Regions from separate parts of the Metabacillus rhizosphaerae genome, predicted to be linked through region 3. Evidence: predicted binding sites of a transcription regulator. Region 3 holds the regulator's gene; each other region holds the start of a gene.

Region 1 (6,472 bases), 1.7 Mb from region 3:
TTATTTTCCATTCCGTTTCTTCTAAAGATTTCTTTGCTTGCTCAAATTGCTCGTCTACCATTTTTTTCCGTTGGTTTAAATGCTGGTCGTCTGCTAAGGCCTTTTTTATTGACTCCTTAATTGGAACTGTCGCATGAATCTTACTTACTTCTTCATCATTTAATTGCGGATATAACCTTTGTTTATATAGATTGATTTCATGTTTAAGCTGTTCAATTCTTTGTTCCTTTAAATGTTCGTTATGCTTTTTTTCTTTATAAAGTGGTAGCTGCTCTCGTATTGAATGTATAGTCGGAAGCATAGTTAATACTTTATGATTAACTGTAAGTTCTTCTGCTTCTACTTCGTACTGCTTGTTTTTACTTCGTAATGAATGTAGCTGTGCCTCCATCGGCTGGAGAGTTAAAACAAATTGATCAAGTTGTTGTAAGCCATCTTCTGGGAAGCCTGTTGTATCGGGAAGCAGACTCAATTGATCAACACACCAATCTCTTTCCCTGATAAGTGGAAGAATCGCTTTTACCTTTTCAAGTTTCTTTTGCTTTGTAATCTGTTGCTTTTTATTTAAATCTAAAGATAATAGTTGCTCTTTTAAAGAGTCTTTTTCAGTTAAAAGCTGTTGATACTCATTGTTTTTTCCTTTAGCCTCAAGTAATTGTCGATTGCTCTCTTTTAACTTTGATAGTGCCTCATTCAATACCGGCCTTTTTCCACTAGGTTTAAAAAGCATGTCTTGCTGCTTTATAAGTGTATGTTCAATTGTAAATAGCGCTTCCGCTCCATAGATGCTTGAAAGAAAAAGAAACTTTCCAATTTGATCTGAGTTCATCTTATGAATCTGTTGAAGTCCATGAATATCAAAAGAGAAAATTGACTTATATGTTTCCAGGTCAATCCCGCCTAGGATTGTTTGTAAATACTCCTCTTTTTGAACAGTTCCTCCCTCTAATTCAACAATTACCTCTCCCCCAGCCTTTCCTGGACGTCTTTCTATTTTTAATTGTTGATTTTCCTCTGTTCGTATCATAAGATAGCCACCATATGCGGATCCTCTTTTTGGCTCATAACGATTTCCAGTTTGTTGTTTAGTTGGAAAACCAAATAAGATGCTGTGAATAAAGGACATAATGGTCGATTTACCAGCTTCGTTTTCTCCATAGATAATCTGCAGTTTTGAATCAGTAAATTCAATGGTTTGATTTTCAAATTTTCCATACCCGTATATCATAAGCTTTTCAATCTTCAAATCTTTTTCACCCCACTTTGCTGCTGCAAAAGTTCACTATGTAAAAGTTGCTCTGCTTCCTTTAGAAGCTGCTGTTGTTCTTCTAACGTAAACTCTGAAATATATTTTTTATAAACAGGGTGCTGTTCAAGCGGTCGTATGACCTCAGAAAATGACTGATAATTTTCTACTGTTGTATGTAAGTCGGTTAAAAATGATACAAGGTTAGGATTATTTTGACTGGGTTCATATGTTTTATTTAGTATTTTAACTACCCAAACAAACTGATCATTTTCACTTTCAACATCATTAAGAGCCTCTAATAAATCTTGGATCGTTTGTGGAGTTTGTAGGAAACTTGATATGTCCCCAGTACCAGTAAAGGCAAATGTTAAACAAGTAGAGCAACCTGTTTTACGAAATTGTTCAATACTATGCTCACACTTCTTAATTAACTCTGAAACACTAGTGAGTCCTTCAATGGAAAGCTCGACTTCTTCCCAAATGACTTCTTCAGTCGAGATAAACGTGGTAGAAGCAGTATCATCTTGCATTTCAACTAGATAACACCCTTTTTTACCTGTTTCTTTACGGTGTCGTCCTTGAATATTTCCTGGATAAGCAATAATTGGATTTTTTTCATGCAGTATTTGACGCTTATGAATATGCCCTAACGCCCAGTAGTCAAACTCTTTATTGATAAGCTCATTTACTTTAAATGGACAATACACATCATGGTCCTTATTTCCCTCTATTGAACCGTGGAGCATTCCTATATGATAAACACTGGAATTCCCCTGTTTTTTATACTGTTGTGTCATATTTTCTTGTACGGACCGAGAAGGATAACTATAGCCATAAATATGGGCAACAGGTGTCTCGTTTTTAAGATATGTTTTCATTTCTACTACCTTGCTAGAGAAAACATGAACATTGTCTGGCCACTGTAAATCAATCCATTTCCCACCAGTATGATCGTGATTACCATGTATTACGAACACTTCGATACCTACTTCAGCCAATCGATCAAATTCTTTTTTCAACTTCAATTGTGCTTTTAGACTTCTTTCTTCACCATCATATAAATCTCCAGAGAGCAACACAAAGTCAACCTTCTCATTGATCGCACTTGTTATTACTTTAGAAAATGCTAGAAATGTGCTTTCTCGGATTTTCTCAAATAATTGAGGAGGTAAATACTTTAAACCAACAAACGGACTATCCAAATGTAGGTCGGCTGCATGGATAAATGTAATTGAATTTTTCATAATGATCACCCTTTGTTTAAGTCCCTAACTAGTTACTTACATTTATTTTACCACCGTCAGCATACGAATGCACGTTCCCAATATTATTAAGATAGAAGTAGAACAATAAAAAAAATGGAACTAACATATTTTTAATGTTTAGCCCCATTTTCAATTAAGATATAACCTGACCTATTAGCTTGCACTATATTAATTTCCTTATCTTGCAAATAGGTTTATAAAGATAAACTACTTATCCTTCGACATCGTCAAAGCCCTTTTTATATCCTTAATAGATGAAGATTTTCCATATATCAGCACTCCACCCTTATAAACACGAGCACCAAAGATAGCTAGCAGGGCAATTGAAACTAGCAATAAAGCAATTGATAGACCAATTTCCCAAGGTGGAATATTCAACATTCCAACTCGTAAAAACATAATCATTGGCGTGAAAAATGGAATATATGAGCTAATTGTAATAAACGGTGTTTCTGGATTAGTCAATCCAAACATCGCAATCATAAATGCTCCAACAATCAAGAAAATCATTGGTGAGATTAATTGCTGAACATCTTCTATTCTACTTACTAGTGATCCAAGGAACGCAGCTAGGGTTGCAAATAAAAAATAGCCTAGAAGGAAGTAAATGATTGCATAAATGAACGTAGATGTCGGAATGTCACTAAATCCTAAAACCCCACCTGTCATTGCATTCAAATTATCAATTTGCGATTTAATGGATGCATAGCCTACACCAAGGATTACAAACATTTGAGTCAAGCTAAGTAGTCCAATCCCAATTAATTTGGCAAACATTTGTTGCACTGGAGATACACTAGAAATTAAAATTTCCATGACGCGTGAAGACTTTTCCGTTGCTACCTCTGTTGCAATCATACTTGCATAAAAAATAACAGAAAAATAAATGACAAACAATAAAACATATACAAGCCCTCTTGCTTGGTTTAACTCTTCTTCTGTTTTCGCATTATCTTCTAAGGCCACTTTACTGAGTTCAACTGGTGTAAACAATTGGTTTAACTCATCTGAATCTAACCCTAGTTTCTCTCTTCCAAATTCGAGCTTTGTCTGTTGGAGTACTTGTTCGATTTGTGTAAAAACCTCACTATCTGTCATAGATAATGTCTTCACTGTTGCTGTTGGAAGCTGATTTTCATCAAGCTTTAGGATGATCAAGCCGTCCAACTCTTCTTCCAACACTTGTTTATCAAGTTCTGATTCTGAAAGAGTTGATTTTTCAAGTTCAATTTGGATTTGGCTTTCAACAAGATTTTTTTCAAAGGTTGTATAGAATTCATTCGTTTCATCGAGGACAGCAAACGTTTTTGCTTCATCTTTTTTGTCAAAAGCCTCGATAATTGTAGAAATATTTGATAGTCCGAAGATAAGCAATACTGTTATTAACGTAGTAATAAGAAATGACTTCGTTTTTATTTTACTTAAGTATGTGTGTGCTACCATAATCCAAAACTTATTCATAGGAAGCACCTACCTTCTCAATAAAAATATCATTTAATGACGGTTCTTCTAGTGCAAATTTACGGACAAACCCCTTATTTTGTAGCTCCTGAAAAATAACCTGGGCTACATCTTCATTATTAATTTGAAGCTCGGCACCTTCAGAAATTTTCTTATATTTTGTCACACCAGGTACTTCTTCTAAAAAACTCATATCGAAGTCACCTTGGACAAAGACATTCTTCTTTCCAAAGGATCGTTTAATCTCTCGGAGTGAACCATGTACAATTGGCTTACCTTTGTGCATAATACACAAATGCTGACAGAGTTCCTCAACATGTTCCATTCGATGACTAGCAAACACGATTGATGTGCCGGCATCCTTTAATTCAACAACGGCTTTTTTTAATAGCTCTACATTAACTGGATCCAATCCACTAAAGGGTTCATCCAGTATTAAAAGCTTAGGCTTATGAATAACAGCTGCAATAAATTGAATTTTTTGTTGATTCCCTTTTGAAAGCTCCTCAACTTTTTTATTTGCATATTCAGGTACCTTAAATCGCTCAAGCCAATGATTCATTTCTACCAGCACTTCATGTTTTGACATTCCCTTTAATCTACCTAAATAGATAAGCTGCTCCTTTACTTTAAGCTTTGGATAAAGTCCTCGCTCCTCAGGGAGGTAACCGATTTGATCACTTGTCTCATATGAAATTTTTTTATCATTCCATGTAATTACCCCATCTGACGGATTTAACAATCCTAAAATCATTCGAAATGTCGTCGTTTTACCCGCACCATTCGCACCAAGAAATCCAAAAATTTCCCGTTCAGGAATAACGATTGACAACTGATCAACAGCTGTATGTACACCAAAACGCTTTGTAACACCTTCAATTTTCAAACTCATACTCATCCTCCTTACCTTCTAGTATTACGGTTAAACTAAGAAAAGGTTTCATCATCATGCAGGAAAATAAATGTGGAGTAAGAATTATAATTATATATTGATAGTATTTAACTACAGGAAGGAATGGGAGAATGGGTTTATACTATTTAACAGTTTTCGAGAAAAGTGGAGAAAAATTATTAGATGAAAGCTTTGAAGCTCAAACAGAGCAGAAAGCAAAGGAAATAGGGCAACGTAAACTGGAAGAAAACAATTGGATAGATAAAACACATCGATGTACTTCTGCTGCTGGGAAGCTTATTTTATTTGGACGTTAAAAGGAAATGGCTAATAAACGCTTAAGAATAGAAGGTATTCATTGTATTCAATCCTTAGATAGAAGTAGATCCATAAAGGCAAAGGCATCCGTTTTTGAAAACAAAGACAAAACTTCTTCATCCAGTGATAAAAGATAGAGAGTGTATTAACACTCTCTCACTCAATTATGAGCCATTCTTTAGATTTTTTAAAACCAGAGGCATTTTCTTTTCCTCTTTTTTTTCCCTGTTTTGACCCTTATTTTGATTAGGGGCATTTGATCTAAACCTTGCTTGATCCATGCCATCAATAATATTTGTCATTACATACACCTCCTCCTCGACGTTAGTATCCCTTAAATTAAATGATAAAAGTACATAACATGAAAATAAAACTCATACACTTTTATGTTTTAAAATGATAGGGAAATACTAAAATAAGAATGATGGATGTAGAAAAGGAGGTTTTACAATGGAAAATACAGAAATCATCGAGAAAATAAATAATGTTAGAACTAAAGAATCTACTCACGAAATCTTTTTTAAAGTAAGACCACCTGAGGAATTTGGTGACGCTGTGAAACTTTTATTAAACAATGACGGAAACACTTTCAGAGCAGTTGTTTTTGATCCAGATACGCTTACTGAATTTTACGAAAAGACTTTAACAGACCAAAAAAGCGCCTATTCATTTATCTCACAAACTCTAGAAGGAAAAAAGACTCAGGCTGAAAAAGAACATGAGTCAGGGCAAATAGAGTATATAGATTTAAACTAGGCCTTCAGGAAATATTAACGAAAAATTTTGGTGCGGTGCGATGCCTAGATAAGGGCATCGCTTACTTTAAAGGCTTCAGCCCTTTTCACTTTGTATATTATTCACCTGTAAACTGTGCAGCCCGCTTCTCTAAGAACGCTGCTACCCCTTCACGATGATCATCCGTTCTGCGCATCTCAAGCTGATTCATCGTTTCTAGATTGAGCGTATCCAGTAATCGAGGTAATTCTTGCTTACTAAAAATAAGTTTTGAAGCAATCATAGCCTTTAATGGTCGCGCTCCCATTTTCCGCTTCATAAACTCAAGCTGTTCCTCAGTATCCCCTTCATACACCCTATCAACAATACCAACTTGAAATGCTTCATTAGCAGCTATTGATTTTCCTTCCCAAATAACTTGTTTTGCTCGATGCTCACCAAGTCTTTTCTTTAAGAAGAAATGCCCCCCTCCATCTGGAACAAGCCCTATATTAATAAAATTCATAGCTACCTTTGATTGTTTTTCTGCCATTACATAGTCACAAGCTAATG
Region 2 (6,472 bases), 1.6 Mb from region 3:
TTTTGTAAATTAAACTTGGACCAAGCATAATTAAGAAATGTGATATGATAAAGAAAATAGTAGTTGTAGGTGATATGTATGGAAGACAACAAACCGAAACGAGAAACAAAAGGTATCGATACCACTGTAGTTTATGATTTTAAACAATACCCAGACGAAATTAGTGGTCGATGTGATAATTGCGGAAACACATTATTTAAGAGTTCTGTTAAGGATTTCATCTTTCTTAGAGAATGTAGTGAATGTGGAATGAAGAAAAGTATTTGAAAACGACTCAATAAACCAAAAAAAGTCACTCAGGTAAAGGGAAATAAGATAACTGAGTGACTTTGAATAGTATGAAACTATTTATTAAATAAATATTTTACGCCTTTATAAATGAGGACTAATGAGAAAACTAAAACTGTTAGTACACCCACCACTGTTGTAAATGGTGCTAAACTTGCTAAAAATGTACCAGCTAAAGGAACTTCAATTAAAGCAAAGCCTGATAAAATAGCAGCTAAAAATAAGAAAATCCAGCTATTCATTGTAACCCCTCCTTTTACTACAATATATGTCCTAAAAGGAATGTAAGTTTAATGAAGTAGCCTATAACGAAAAAATATTATTTTAGAAAAGAAATAATTCAAGTGAAGATTTCCATGCTGAATGAGCGGTAAGTAAACCAAAGTGTCCATTACCTAAATCTACCATATGGGAGTAATCAAATTGTGGATACACATCTTGACTACTACTATAAGAGTTATCCTCCACCGTTACAGTGTGATCACCAGAAGAAAATGCGATAATAATCGTTAAAAAAATGAGGGTAATTCTAATTCTACGCAATTCTGCATTAAAAAGGTCCACATTGGTCACACCTTAATCTTATTTTCAACTAAAAGAAGTTTTTATTCACTTCGTTTTATTGAACATATTAAATATGAAATAATGACAATTATAGCATAATATGGAATATGTTAATTATTTTTGTTGAAAATTTATACACAAAAAAAGGACTTCGTTAGAAGTCCTTTTTTGTACATAAAAGCTAATTAAGCTTTGTTAACGTTAACTGCTTGAAGTCCACGTTGACCTTGCTCAGTTTCGAAAGTCACTTTTTGACCTTCTTCTAAAGTTTTAAATCCTTCGCCTTGGATAGCTGAGAAATGTACGAATACGTCGTCTCCACCTTCGATTTCGATGAATCCGAAGCCTTTTTCTGCATTAAACCATTTTACTGTACCTTGTTGCATGTTTGTTGCCTCCCGTGTGGATATTCCACGATTTATTACTATCCTTGCTCAATTATCAAAGGCGAAAAGTTTAAACACTTATTCTTTCCTTACAGACCGAACAAAAATAATTCTCCTTAATATTAACAGAGTATCCCTCGAATAGCAAATAGGTAATAATTGTTTTAAAAATATTTTTTAGAAGGAATATTCTATGGTTAAAACTTCTATAATTGGTCACAATATTATCGAAACAGTAATTGTTAAGATGTGTTGAAATAATAAACAACTCTAATAGATAAAATAAGCTAGGCTATTAACTAATTTTTTTAATCCTAAATTAGTTGACGTTCAATGTGATGATTGTACGAATTTAAATAAACGAGGTGAGATCGATGAGAAAATTTCATCCAAGTCGCATCGTTACCGTTTGTTGTCTTATTGCAGTAATCATAAGTATTACAATAGCAAACGGTAATCAAGATAGTATTAAAGCAGAAGAAAATATTGTTCAAGGTCCTTTAACTGTAAAAGTAGTTTTACAGAGAGTATATCTTGATGGAGAGTTAAGTGAAGAGGTAACAAATGAAACAATTCTTTCGATGGAAGATTTCTGGGCTGCCTATGATGGCTGGCAGTTAATTGATCAAAATGAAGAGAGAGTTGTTTTTCAAAGAAGTATAGATGATATTTCACCTCTATTAAAAACAAACGGCTATTTCGGAATTGATGATGATGGTACGTTATCGATCTTTAATGGAAAACCAGAGACGAACGAAGTAATTCAATCCTTCTTTCAAATTGATGTGAAAAAGTTGGAAAGTAGAAAGCATGATGAATTAATTCAAGGAATTAGAATACAATCGAGAGACCAATATCTAGAGGTTTTAAAAACTCTTGAAACATATCCAAAGTCAGAGAAAAAATAAAAAGCTAACTTAAAAGGTGAAAATCTTTTGAGTTAGCTTTTTTGACGAGATAAGAATAAGTACACCCTGAGCTTTTCTTAATAAGAAATTATTATTATCAGAAAAATACCTAAGGCGAAATTTTAATGGTAAAATAGGTTGTAAGAACAATTGTACGTATTTAGATGCATTGTAGTCAAAATCCCTTCTGATTAACCGCTTTTTTTGATACAATGGGGTACAGTCGTAAAAGAGGTGAATATCGTTGATAGAATTTATTAAAGGGTATGTGGACGATGTGACGCCAGAGTATATTGTCATTGATCATCGTGGTTTAGGATATCAAATCCATACACCAAATCCGTTTAGTTATAAGAAAAGCCAACAAGAAGAAATCATTATCTATACATATCAGCATGTACGTGAAGATATATTAGCTTTATACGGCTTTCAATCGAGAGAAGAAAAAGCATTATTTATGAAATTGCTCAATGTAACTGGCATAGGGCCTAAGGGGGCATTAGCTATACTTGCTTCGGGTAATCCCTCACAGGTGATTGAGGCAATTGAAAATGAAAATGATACATTCCTCGTAAAGTTTCCAGGTGTAGGTAAAAAGACAGCACGGCAAATTATCTTAGATTTAAAAGGTAAATTAGGCGATGTTGCTGCTTTGTATGCGCCAGATTTATTTACACATGAAGAAATTTCAAAAAAGCATACAGCAAATCATGCCTTGAATGAGGCAATTGAGGCACTGAAAGTACTAGGTTATGCCGAACGTGAAATTAAAAAAGTTGCTCCTTCTCTTGCAGAAGAAAGTTTAACTACAGATCAATATGTAAAAAAAGCATTGCAAAAGCTATTGAAGTAAGGTGATAAACATGGATGAACGCCTTGTATCAAATGAAGCAGATTCACAGGAATCGTATATTGAGCAAAGCTTAAGACCTCAGAACTTAGGACAATACATAGGACAGGATAAAGTAAAAGAAAATTTGAAGGTGTTTATTGAAGCAGCAAAAATGCGAAGAGAAACATTGGATCATGTTCTTTTATATGGTCCTCCAGGCCTAGGAAAAACAACATTAGCAACGATTATTGCAAATGAAATGGGTGTGAATATTCGTACAACTTCTGGACCTGCCATTGAAAGACCTGGTGATCTAGCAGCAGTTTTAACAGCACTAGAGCCTGGTGATGTACTGTTTATCGATGAAATACATCGTTTGCATCGTTCAATAGAGGAAGTTTTGTATCCCGCAATGGAGGATTTTTGCCTCGATATTGTCATAGGTAAAGGCTCTACAGCAAGATCCGTTCGTTTAGATCTCCCGCCATTCACGCTAATCGGAGCAACAACAAGAGTTGGATTATTAACAGCTCCGCTTCGTGACCGTTTTGGAGTCTTGAGCAGATTAGAATATTATAATGAAAAACAGCTAGCACATATTATTGAACGTACAGCAGAAATATTAGAAGTTGGTATTGAATATGATGGTGCCGTCGAAATGGCTAGAAGATCTCGTGGTACACCAAGAATTGCAAATCGCTTGCTAAGGAGAGTAAGAGATTTTGCTCAAGTAATGGGAGTAGAGACAATCACAACTGAATTAGCTGTTGACGCATTAGAGAGGCTTCAAGTAGATAAATTAGGATTAGATCATATTGATCATAAGCTTCTCCTTGGAATTATTGAAAAATTCCGAGGAGGACCGGTTGGAATCGATACAATTTCGGCTACAATAGGTGAAGAGTCACATACAATTGAAGATGTATATGAGCCATATCTATTGCAAATTGGATTTCTACAACGAACTCCAAGAGGAAGAATTGTAACAGATCTGGTATATCGACATTTTCAAATGGAGGTTCCAAACATTGACTGAGTTTCCTAAAGTTTTAATGATAATCGGTGGTGTGCTTTTAATCATTGGGATTTTTATGCAATTTATTGGGAAACTACCTGGAGATATTGTGTTTAAAAAAGGGAATACAACTATATTTTTCCCCATTGTTACATGTATCGTCATTAGTATTGTTCTATCTCTAGTATTTTCGTTTTTTGGTCGATTTAAGTAAAGTAAAGTAAGTTAAGTGATTACAGAAAAAAGGTGAACGTTTTGAAGGTAGAATTATTTGATTTTCACCTTCCGGAAGAACTGATTGCACAAGTTCCTTTAAAGGAAAGGGATGCATCTAGACTAATGGTTCTTCACAAGGAGACAGGTGAGCTACAGCATAAGTCATTTAAGTCAGTTATTGATTATTTCCACTCTGGTGATTGTCTCGTATTAAATAATACAAGAGTTATGCCAGCGAGGCTTTTTGGTATGAAGGAAGATACTGGTGCAAGTATTGAGATCTTATTATTAAAACAACAAGAAGCTGATGTATGGGAAACTTTGGTTAAACCTGCCAAACGGGTAAAAGAAGGTACAGTGATCACATTTGGTTCAGGTATACTAAAGGCTACTTGTGTAGGAACAAGTGAGCATGGTGGTCGATTACTACAATTTGATTATGATGGAATCTTTTATGAAGTTCTTGATTCACTTGGAGAAATGCCATTACCACCATATATAAAAGAACAATTAGATGATCGAGAAAGATACCAAACTGTTTTTTCTCGTGAAATTGGATCTGCTGCCGCCCCAACTGCAGGATTACACTTTACAGAAGAAATTCTTGATCAACTTAAAGAAAAAGGGGTTCATATCGCCTTTATTACTCTTCATGTAGGATTAGGTACATTTCGGCCAGTTAGTGCTGAGACAGTAGAAGAACATGATATGCATGCAGAATTTTATCAAGTAAGTGAGGGGACGGCTTCTCTTTTGAATGAAGTGCGTTCAAGAGGTGGTCGCATTATCTCAGTAGGGACAACCTCGACTAGAACACTTGAGACGATTGCGTCCAAGAATGAAGGGCAATATGTAGCAGAAAGCGGCTGGACCAATATTTTTATTTATCCTGGTTATGAATTTAAGGGAATTGATGGTATGATCACAAACTTCCATCTGCCTAAATCTTCTTTAATTATGCTTGTTAGTGCTCTAGCATCAAGGGAATATGTGATGAACGCCTACACAGCAGCTGTTAAGGAAAAGTATCGATTTTTTAGCTTTGGAGATGCGATGCTTATTATCTAGGGCACATACGCTTTTCTTATAAGGAGGAAAAAAGGTGTCAACTTCACCAATTCGTTACGAACTAATTAAAACTTGTAAACAAACAGGTGCGAGGCTTGGAATGGTACATACACCACATGGTAGCTTTGAAACACCTGTATTTATGCCAGTAGGCACGCTTGCAACAGTAAAAACAATGTCTCCTGAAGATTTAAAACAAATGGGAGCAGGAATTATTTTAAGCAATACCTATCATTTATGGCTTCGTCCAGGGCATGAGATTGTGAAAGAAGCCGGTGGATTACATAAGTTTATGAACTGGGACCGTGCAATTTTAACAGATTCTGGGGGATTCCAAGTTTTTAGCTTAAGTGATATGCGAAGAATAGAAGAAGAGGGAGTTCATTTTAGAAATCATTTAAATGGAGACAAACTTTTCCTATCTCCAGAAAAAGCAATGCATATTCAGAATGATTTAGGTTCTGACATTATGATGGCTTTTGATGAATGCCCGCCATATCCTGCTGAATATGAGTATATGAAAAAATCAGTTGAACGGACAAGCCGTTGGGCTGAACGATGTTTAGAAGCTCATAACAGACCAAATGAACAAGGATTATTTGGGATTATTCAAGGTGGAGAATATGAGGAATTACGTAAACAAAGTGCAAGAGATTTAGTATCATTAGATTTTCCAGGTTATGCAGTTGGTGGATTATCAGTAGGGGAACCGAAAGATGTCATGAATCGTGTTCTTGACTTTACAACTCCACTCATGCCAGCAAACAAGCCGCGATATTTAATGGGGGTAGGCTCACCGGATTCATTAATTGATGGAGCGATTCGTGGAATCGATATGTTTGACTGTGTTCTACCAACTCGTATTGCTCGAAATGGAACATTAATGACAAGTGAAGGTCGATTGGTTGTGAAAAATGCAAAATTTGCAAAAGATTTCGGACCGCTTGATGAAAATTGTGATTGTTATACATGTCGTAATTATTCACGCGCATATATTCGCCATTTAATTAAATGTGATGAAACGTTCGGATTAAGATTAACATCTTACCATAATCTATATTTTCTGGTAAACTTAATGGAGAAAGTAAGAGAAGCTATTCGAGAAGATCGTTTAGGCGATTTCCGCGATGAATTTTTTGAAAAATACGGTTTTAATAAACCGAATGCTAAAAACTTCTAGGACATGCTTGAAAGG
Region 3 (6,472 bases):
TTATACCCTTATAATAAATTCAATGTAGTTTTTTGCATCTCCACCTGAAACCATTCAAAAAAAGAGTATAATTCTTAAATAATAAAAAAACATGATTAGAAAGGACAAGTTCTCGTGTCTAAACATGAAATGCTTAAACTAATTGAAAAGAAACGAGCCGAGCTTATTGACATTGTCCTAAAAAACGGGATAAATTCAACAATATCAATACAATATAGCCAAGAGTTAGATATTTTATTAAATCAGTATATTAAAGATGACCTTACACAAAAAAATCGTGTCTATTATTCCTGAGGTCCGCTACTCGTATTTTATATCCAAAAAGCAATTAATCAACAATAACAACTAAATCAAATCCAAATAAAAAGCACGCTTTTTCGCGTGCTATTGTTTTTGAATGAATGATTACCGATTTTTATCGACTAAAAGTTTATCTATCAAAACATTTATATAAAAATGTCAGCATAATATAAAATAAAAGCCCGAATATCGGGATTTTATTTCATTTGGCCATTCATCGCTTTCAACATTTGATTGATTTTCTTTTGGGAAGGTTTCATACCCATTTGCATCATCATCATTTTTAACATTTGTTCATTGATTGGTGGATTTTTCTTTAGGTAAGTCATCATGTATTTACGCGCAATGAAAAATCCTAGTGCAACTCCAGCAAGTAGTGCTAGAATGCCTACTAGAATAACAACCCATAATTCCATTATTTTTCCTCCTTCGTGTTGTCTATCTTACAGTGTACTAAACCCTACGATATTATACAACATTTGTACTATAATTTCTTCACTTTTAACCAAAATTTCTTTCTTTTATCGGATTTAACCAACCATATCTTTCACCTTGTAAATCCATCGCTAAAAAACAAGGATCAAATTTCCTTAGAACTTCAAAGAAAATCGTTTCTGCCTCATAGCTTCCATCAGAGGAAAGCTCTAAATGACGGTCTTTTACGATTAATGTAGCATTCCCTCGATTAGCCTTAAGTTCGATCTTATGTATATGGTGAATATTTTGATAATCAGGACGATTTGCTAAGTGAGTACCAAGTAGTTGATGTATAAATAATGAAGGAATGGGCTTAGTAATATAATTAATTTGTCTTTCAAGTGTAGCTACATGATTTGAGCGAACTGTTGTCCAGTGAAAATCCTGAAACAGGTGATAAATTTTTGACTCCCGACCAAAGTAGTGACTAGCAAATTCTTCTTCTATTAAATAAATATAATAGTGTCTCACCATTTCACTCCTCCTCTATCATCTATTTCTATTATTATAAAAGATCATCAAAGCAAGAATTGTCTTAAGACGGAGAAAGAAGCCACTATTTTTGTCGAAGAGCTTAACATTTTTTTATTTATATTGAAAAGAAAAAAATGTGAAATATTTTAAATAAAAAAAGAATAAATCATTAAGATCTATTCTTCTAATGAAGATTAAACTTCTTCTCATCTTTTAATTTTTGTGGTGTTACATCATTTCCATTTGGATCAACAACTGTTACACCTTTTAAAGTATTTTTCATTGACGAGCGAAAAGCTTGTAAATATTGTTGACGTAGAGATTGCTGTTCTTCTTGTTCTTTTGCTGATAAGCCTTCTGATTTTGATTTTTTTGATAATGCATTTATTCGATCAATTTTATCTTTAGGTAACATATTATTTCATTCTCCTTTGGGCTTTCATGTATATTAGTCAACCAACTCGATCTTCCTAGGTAAATCATCCACAAATAGTCCAATGTTAATTTTACAATCCAAATCAACTAGTGGTTTTACATTAACAATGTAAAATCGTGATTAACTTACATGTCATATTACTAAAAGAAGACAGAATTGACAACTCCTATGCAACCTAAAGCAGAAAAATCATATAATTAATTACTATTTGCTAGTTATGATCGATCGTTTCACTATCAATATATTCTTTATATCTTCTATGAACAGTAGCTTTACTAACATCATAGCCTACACCTCTTAGTGTAGCAGCAATCTCATGAAAAGTGAGTTTCTTACTACGTAATTTAATTATTTCCTCAATTGGTACATCAATTTTTTCACGACCTCCACCCTTATCTAAATTAGATAAATTATCTTGTGGTCTATATCCTTTTGCGATTGCTCGATTCATTCCTCTTTTAATCTTATAATTTACGAGTTTTCGTTGAAATTCTTCAACCGCTGCAAGTATATTTAATACCATGATATCACTTTCAGATAATTCCGGCTCCCCTTGTTCATTAAGAGTAAATACCTTTGCATTTAATTTTCTTATTTCATGTAAAATAGCAATTTTAGCATGTCCGCGTCCTAAGCGGGTATCATCCTGTACAAGAAGCAAGCCCGCTTGTTTATCTTTTATAAGAGCAAGTGCCTCTATTATTCCATCTCGATCGATGTCATATCCGCTATGCCGTTCTTCAATTATCTTTACTACATCTATGTTATGTATTTCAGCAAGCTTTACTAATTCCTCTTTTTGCCTCTCAATTGAGGTATCTTGAGTCTCTTTATTTGTACTAACTCTACAATAAATGATGGCCTTCATTTCGGATCACCCTAGCTAATAAAATTGTATCATTTCTATGTATAAGAAAAATCCAGTAACTAGATATACTTTCTATTCACTAGCAATCTGTTCAAATTGGTATATTTGTTCTTTCTCTACTGGTACAAAAACTAAATCACCTGGTTTAACTACACTTGAATTCATTTTATTTTTATCTTGCACCCATATTACAAAATCTTGCTTTGTTATGTTAGCATTTTCATGGAATTGTTCAGCAATACTCCATAAGCTATCCCCTTCTTCAATTTCTACTTGATGAAATTTTTCTAAATTTTCATTTGTACCAGTATATGAAATAGCCCCTGTAACAGCTAATACCACAGCAAAGAAAGATAGAATATAAAATATTGTTTCTTTTTTCAATTTTACCACCTCATAAGAATATTTGTTCGTATTTATATTTTCAGTATAATACGAACAAATATTCTAGTCAACTGTTTCCTCGAACTTATGTTTGTATTAATAGGTAAATGATGCTATAATAAACATATATTACAGGAATCCGAGGTGTCACAAAGGATGACGAAACTATCAAAAAGACAACAAGATATATTAAGTTTTATAAAAGATGAAGTACAAAAGAAAGGCTATCCGCCGTCTGTAAGAGAAATAGGCGAAGCAGTTGGCCTTGCATCCAGCTCTACTGTTCATGGTCACTTAGCTAGATTAGAATCAAAAGGATTGATTCGTCGTGATCCAACTAAACCAAGAGCAATAGAAATCTTGGAAGAGGAAGAAACACTTCATATTCCAAGAAGTAAAGTTGTAAACGTGCCGGTGATTGGTAAGGTAACGGCGGGTTTACCGATTACAGCAATTGAGAATGTTGAAGAATATTTCCCACTCCCTGATCGGTATGTAAATGACGAGGAACATGTTTTTATGCTAGAAATAATGGGGGAAAGTATGATAGAAGCTGGTATCCTAGATGGAGACATGGTCATTGTAAGACAGCAGCAGACTGCTAATAATGGTGATATTGTTGTGGCAATGACTGAAGAAGATGAAGCAACCTGTAAACGATTCTTTAAAGAAAAGGATTATATTCGCTTACAGCCAGAAAACTCTACTATGGAGCCTATTATTTTACGCAATGTTAGTATTTTAGGAAAAGTAATTGGGGTTTATCGGACGATCCATTAAAAGCTTGCCAATCGGCAAGCTTTTTTCATATACTCTAAGATAATTACATCGTTTTTATCTGCAAGTTATTCATTTAATAAACTACTAAAAACAAGTATTTATTTGACCTGAAGTTTAATCAAAAACCCCTTAGCACAAATTGTGTTAAGGGGTCTTATTATTAATACATTGACATGTATTGTTCTCTTTCCCATGGGTGTACTTGTGTACGGAACATATCCCACTCAATTTCTTTAGCTTCGATGAAATGCTCAAATAAGTGCTCGCCTAACGCGTGTTTCATTGTGCTGTCAGCTTTTAGTAAATCTAATGCTTGAGCAAGAGTTGCTGGTAAATCAACGATCCCATTTTCAATACGCTCTTCTTTAGACATAACATAAATGTTACGATCAATTGGTTTTGGTGCTTCAAGACTATTTTTAATACCGTCAAGTCCAGCAGCTAAAAGAACACTCATTGCCAAGTATGGGTTTGCAGCAGGGTCAACACTACGTACTTCTACACGTGTGCTTAATCCACGGGATGCTGGAATACGAATTAATGGACTTCTGTTTTGTGCAGACCAAGCAACATAACATGGTGCTTCATAACCTGGTACTAGGCGTTTGTATGAGTTTACAGTTGGATTTGTTACTGCAGTAAACGCTGATGCGTGTTTAATAATACCTGCAATAAATTGTCTAGCTGTATCACTTAATTGTAGGTCAGCGCTAGTATCTAAGAATGCATTTTCACCATTGCGGAATAATGATAAGTTCATGTGCATACCAGATCCGTTTACACCGAATAATGGTTTTGGCATAAATGTAGCGTGTAGTCCATGTTTACGAGCAATTGTTTTAACAACTAATTTAAATGTTTGAATATCATCACATGCTTTGATTGCTCCAGCATATTTAAAATCAATTTCATGCTGTCCAGGTGCAACCTCATGATGAGAAGCTTCAATTTCAAAGCCCATTTCTTCTAGTTCTAGAACAATGTCACGACGGCAGTTTTCACCTAAGTCAGTTGGTGCTAAATCGAAATAACCACCATTGTCATTTAATTCTAGAGTTGGTTCACCTTTTTCATCTAGTTTGAATAAGAAGAATTCTGGCTCAGGTCCTAGATTGAAGTCTGTGAATCCAAGCTCTTCCATTTCAGCTAATAGACGACGTAAATTGTTACGTGGGTCACCAGCGAATGGGGTTCCATCTGGATTGTAAATGTCGCAAATAAAACGAGCAACTTGGCCTTTTTCAGCAGTCCAAGGGAAGATAACGAAAGTATCTAGATCTGGATATAAATACATATCAGATTCTTCAATACGTACAAAACCTTCAATTGAAGATCCATCAAACATCATTTTGTTGTCTAATGCTTTGTCAAGCTGACTAACTGGGATTTCAACGTTTTTTATCGTTCCAAGAATATCCGTAAATTGTAAACGGATGTATTTTACATTATTTTCTTTTACTAAACTTACAATATCTTCTCTTGAATATTTAGACATTGAAAATCTCCTCTCTACAGGCAAAGAATTTTTATAATTAATTGGAATTACTCATAATTAATGAAAAAACCTTGACATGTCGCCATGTCTTAATGTTGGTCGATTAAAGCGACCCGCTTGCATTAGTTCGGATTTCAGTAGCTTGCGCAATTCCGCATCACTTATGTCTGGCTTCTCAACAGTTTTAGGTTGTTCCAGTTGAGCTTCTTTATGCGCGCTATCATTTCTGGAGAAAATTTGTTTAATTCCTGCTAAATTTACACCTTGCTCAATTAAGTTACGAATCTCCAATAACTTATCAACATCATTAAAAGAGAAAAGTCTTCGATTGCTCTCGGTTCTAGCGGGAAAAATCAATTCATTCTCTTCATAATATCGGATTTGTCTTGCAGAAAGATCTGTTAACTGCATAACAATTCCAATCGGAAATAGGGGCATTGAGCGTCGAATATTATCACTCATGTTATTCGCTCCTTTTGTTTAACTATTTTTATTATAATTCATGTTATATTATGTGTCAATAATATGTGAGAAATTATAACATCATTTTCAAATATAAATTACTAGTTAACTATTTATCGTGAGCAGCTCTTGATCTAGTAAAGAATCGATAGCTGAACAAATCGCTATTTTTACATGGGAATATGTGAGTCCTCCTTGAACATATGCAACAAACGGAGCTCTTATTGGTCCGTCTGCAGATAGTTCAATACTAGCACCTTGGATGAATGTTCCCGCAGCCATGATTACATCATCCTCGTAACCAGGCATATAGTTCGGATATGGTGTCACATGTGAATTAATTGGTGAAGCATATTGAATTGCCTGGCAAAAAGCAACCATTAGCTTAGCATCATTGAATTGAACAGATTGAATTAGATCTGTTCTCGTACTATTCCAGGATGGATTCGTCTGCAACCCAAGTTCTTCTAAGAAGGAAGATGTGAAAACAGCACCTTTAAGAGCTTGTCCTACAACATGTGGTGCTAAAAAGAATCCTTGATACATTTCTTGTAAGCTGTAAAGGGAAGCACCTGCTTCTGCACCAATGCCAGGTGATGTCATCCGATAAGAGCATGCTTCCACAAGTGATTTTTTACCTACAATATATCCACCTGTTTTTGCGATTCCTCCACCTGGATTTTTTATTAATGATCCCGCCATTAAATCTGCACCTACGTGGCATGGTTCAAGTTCTTCTACAAACTCACCATAGCAATTATCGACAAAAATGACAACATCTTCTTTCAAAGATTTT

Evidence for each region. Region 3 encodes LexA, which represses DNA repair genes until DNA is damaged. Its sites were predicted from a motif close to CGAACATATGTTCG; they were not measured.
Region 1: a site for LexA is predicted at 2,558-2,571, ahead of WCV66_RS26605 (DNA repair exonuclease). Genes of this name have one in related genera too.
Region 2: a site for LexA is predicted at 2,290-2,303, ahead of ruvA (Holliday junction branch migration protein RuvA). Genes of this name have one in related genera too.

The regions. Positions count from the first base shown of each region.
Region 1 covers NZ_CP147403.1:5,624,474-5,630,945, forward strand. The annotation lists gene WCV66_RS26600 (ATP-binding protein) at 1-1,246, opposite strand, end outside; gene WCV66_RS26605 (DNA repair exonuclease) at 1,243-2,493, opposite strand; gene WCV66_RS26610 (ABC transporter permease) at 2,722-3,975, opposite strand; gene WCV66_RS26615 (ABC transporter ATP-binding protein) at 3,968-4,867, opposite strand; gene WCV66_RS26620 (YhzD family protein) at 4,999-5,184, shown strand; gene WCV66_RS26625 (hypothetical protein) at 5,350-5,487, opposite strand; gene WCV66_RS26630 (hypothetical protein) at 5,636-5,941, shown strand; gene WCV66_RS26635 (enoyl-CoA hydratase) at 6,039-6,472, opposite strand, start outside.
Region 2 covers NZ_CP147403.1:2,324,557-2,331,028, forward strand. The annotation lists gene WCV66_RS11260 (hypothetical protein) at 79-267, shown strand; gene WCV66_RS11265 (hypothetical protein) at 345-530, opposite strand; gene WCV66_RS11270 (hypothetical protein) at 613-852, opposite strand; gene WCV66_RS11275 (cold-shock protein) at 1,038-1,238, opposite strand; gene WCV66_RS11280 (intercompartmental signaling factor BofC) at 1,613-2,146, shown strand; gene ruvA (Holliday junction branch migration protein RuvA) at 2,391-2,999, shown strand; gene ruvB (Holliday junction branch migration DNA helicase RuvB) at 3,010-4,014, shown strand; gene WCV66_RS11295 (DUF2905 domain-containing protein) at 4,007-4,207, shown strand; gene queA (tRNA preQ1(34) S-adenosylmethionine ribosyltransferase-isomerase QueA) at 4,249-5,277, shown strand; gene tgt (tRNA guanosine(34) transglycosylase Tgt) at 5,378-6,457, shown strand.
Region 3 covers NZ_CP147403.1:3,941,890-3,948,361, forward strand. The annotation lists gene WCV66_RS19195 (aspartyl-phosphate phosphatase Spo0E family protein) at 115-294, shown strand; gene WCV66_RS19200 (YneF family protein) at 498-716, opposite strand; gene sirA (sporulation inhibitor of replication protein SirA) at 802-1,251, opposite strand; gene WCV66_RS19210 (DUF896 domain-containing protein) at 1,436-1,666, opposite strand; gene WCV66_RS19215 (recombinase family protein) at 1,899-2,555, opposite strand; gene WCV66_RS19220 (LysM peptidoglycan-binding domain-containing protein) at 2,628-2,939, opposite strand; gene lexA (transcriptional repressor LexA) at 3,096-3,719, shown strand; gene glnA (type I glutamate--ammonia ligase) at 3,880-5,214, opposite strand; gene WCV66_RS19235 (MerR family transcriptional regulator) at 5,272-5,676, opposite strand; gene WCV66_RS19240 (methionine gamma-lyase family protein) at 5,782-6,472, opposite strand, start outside.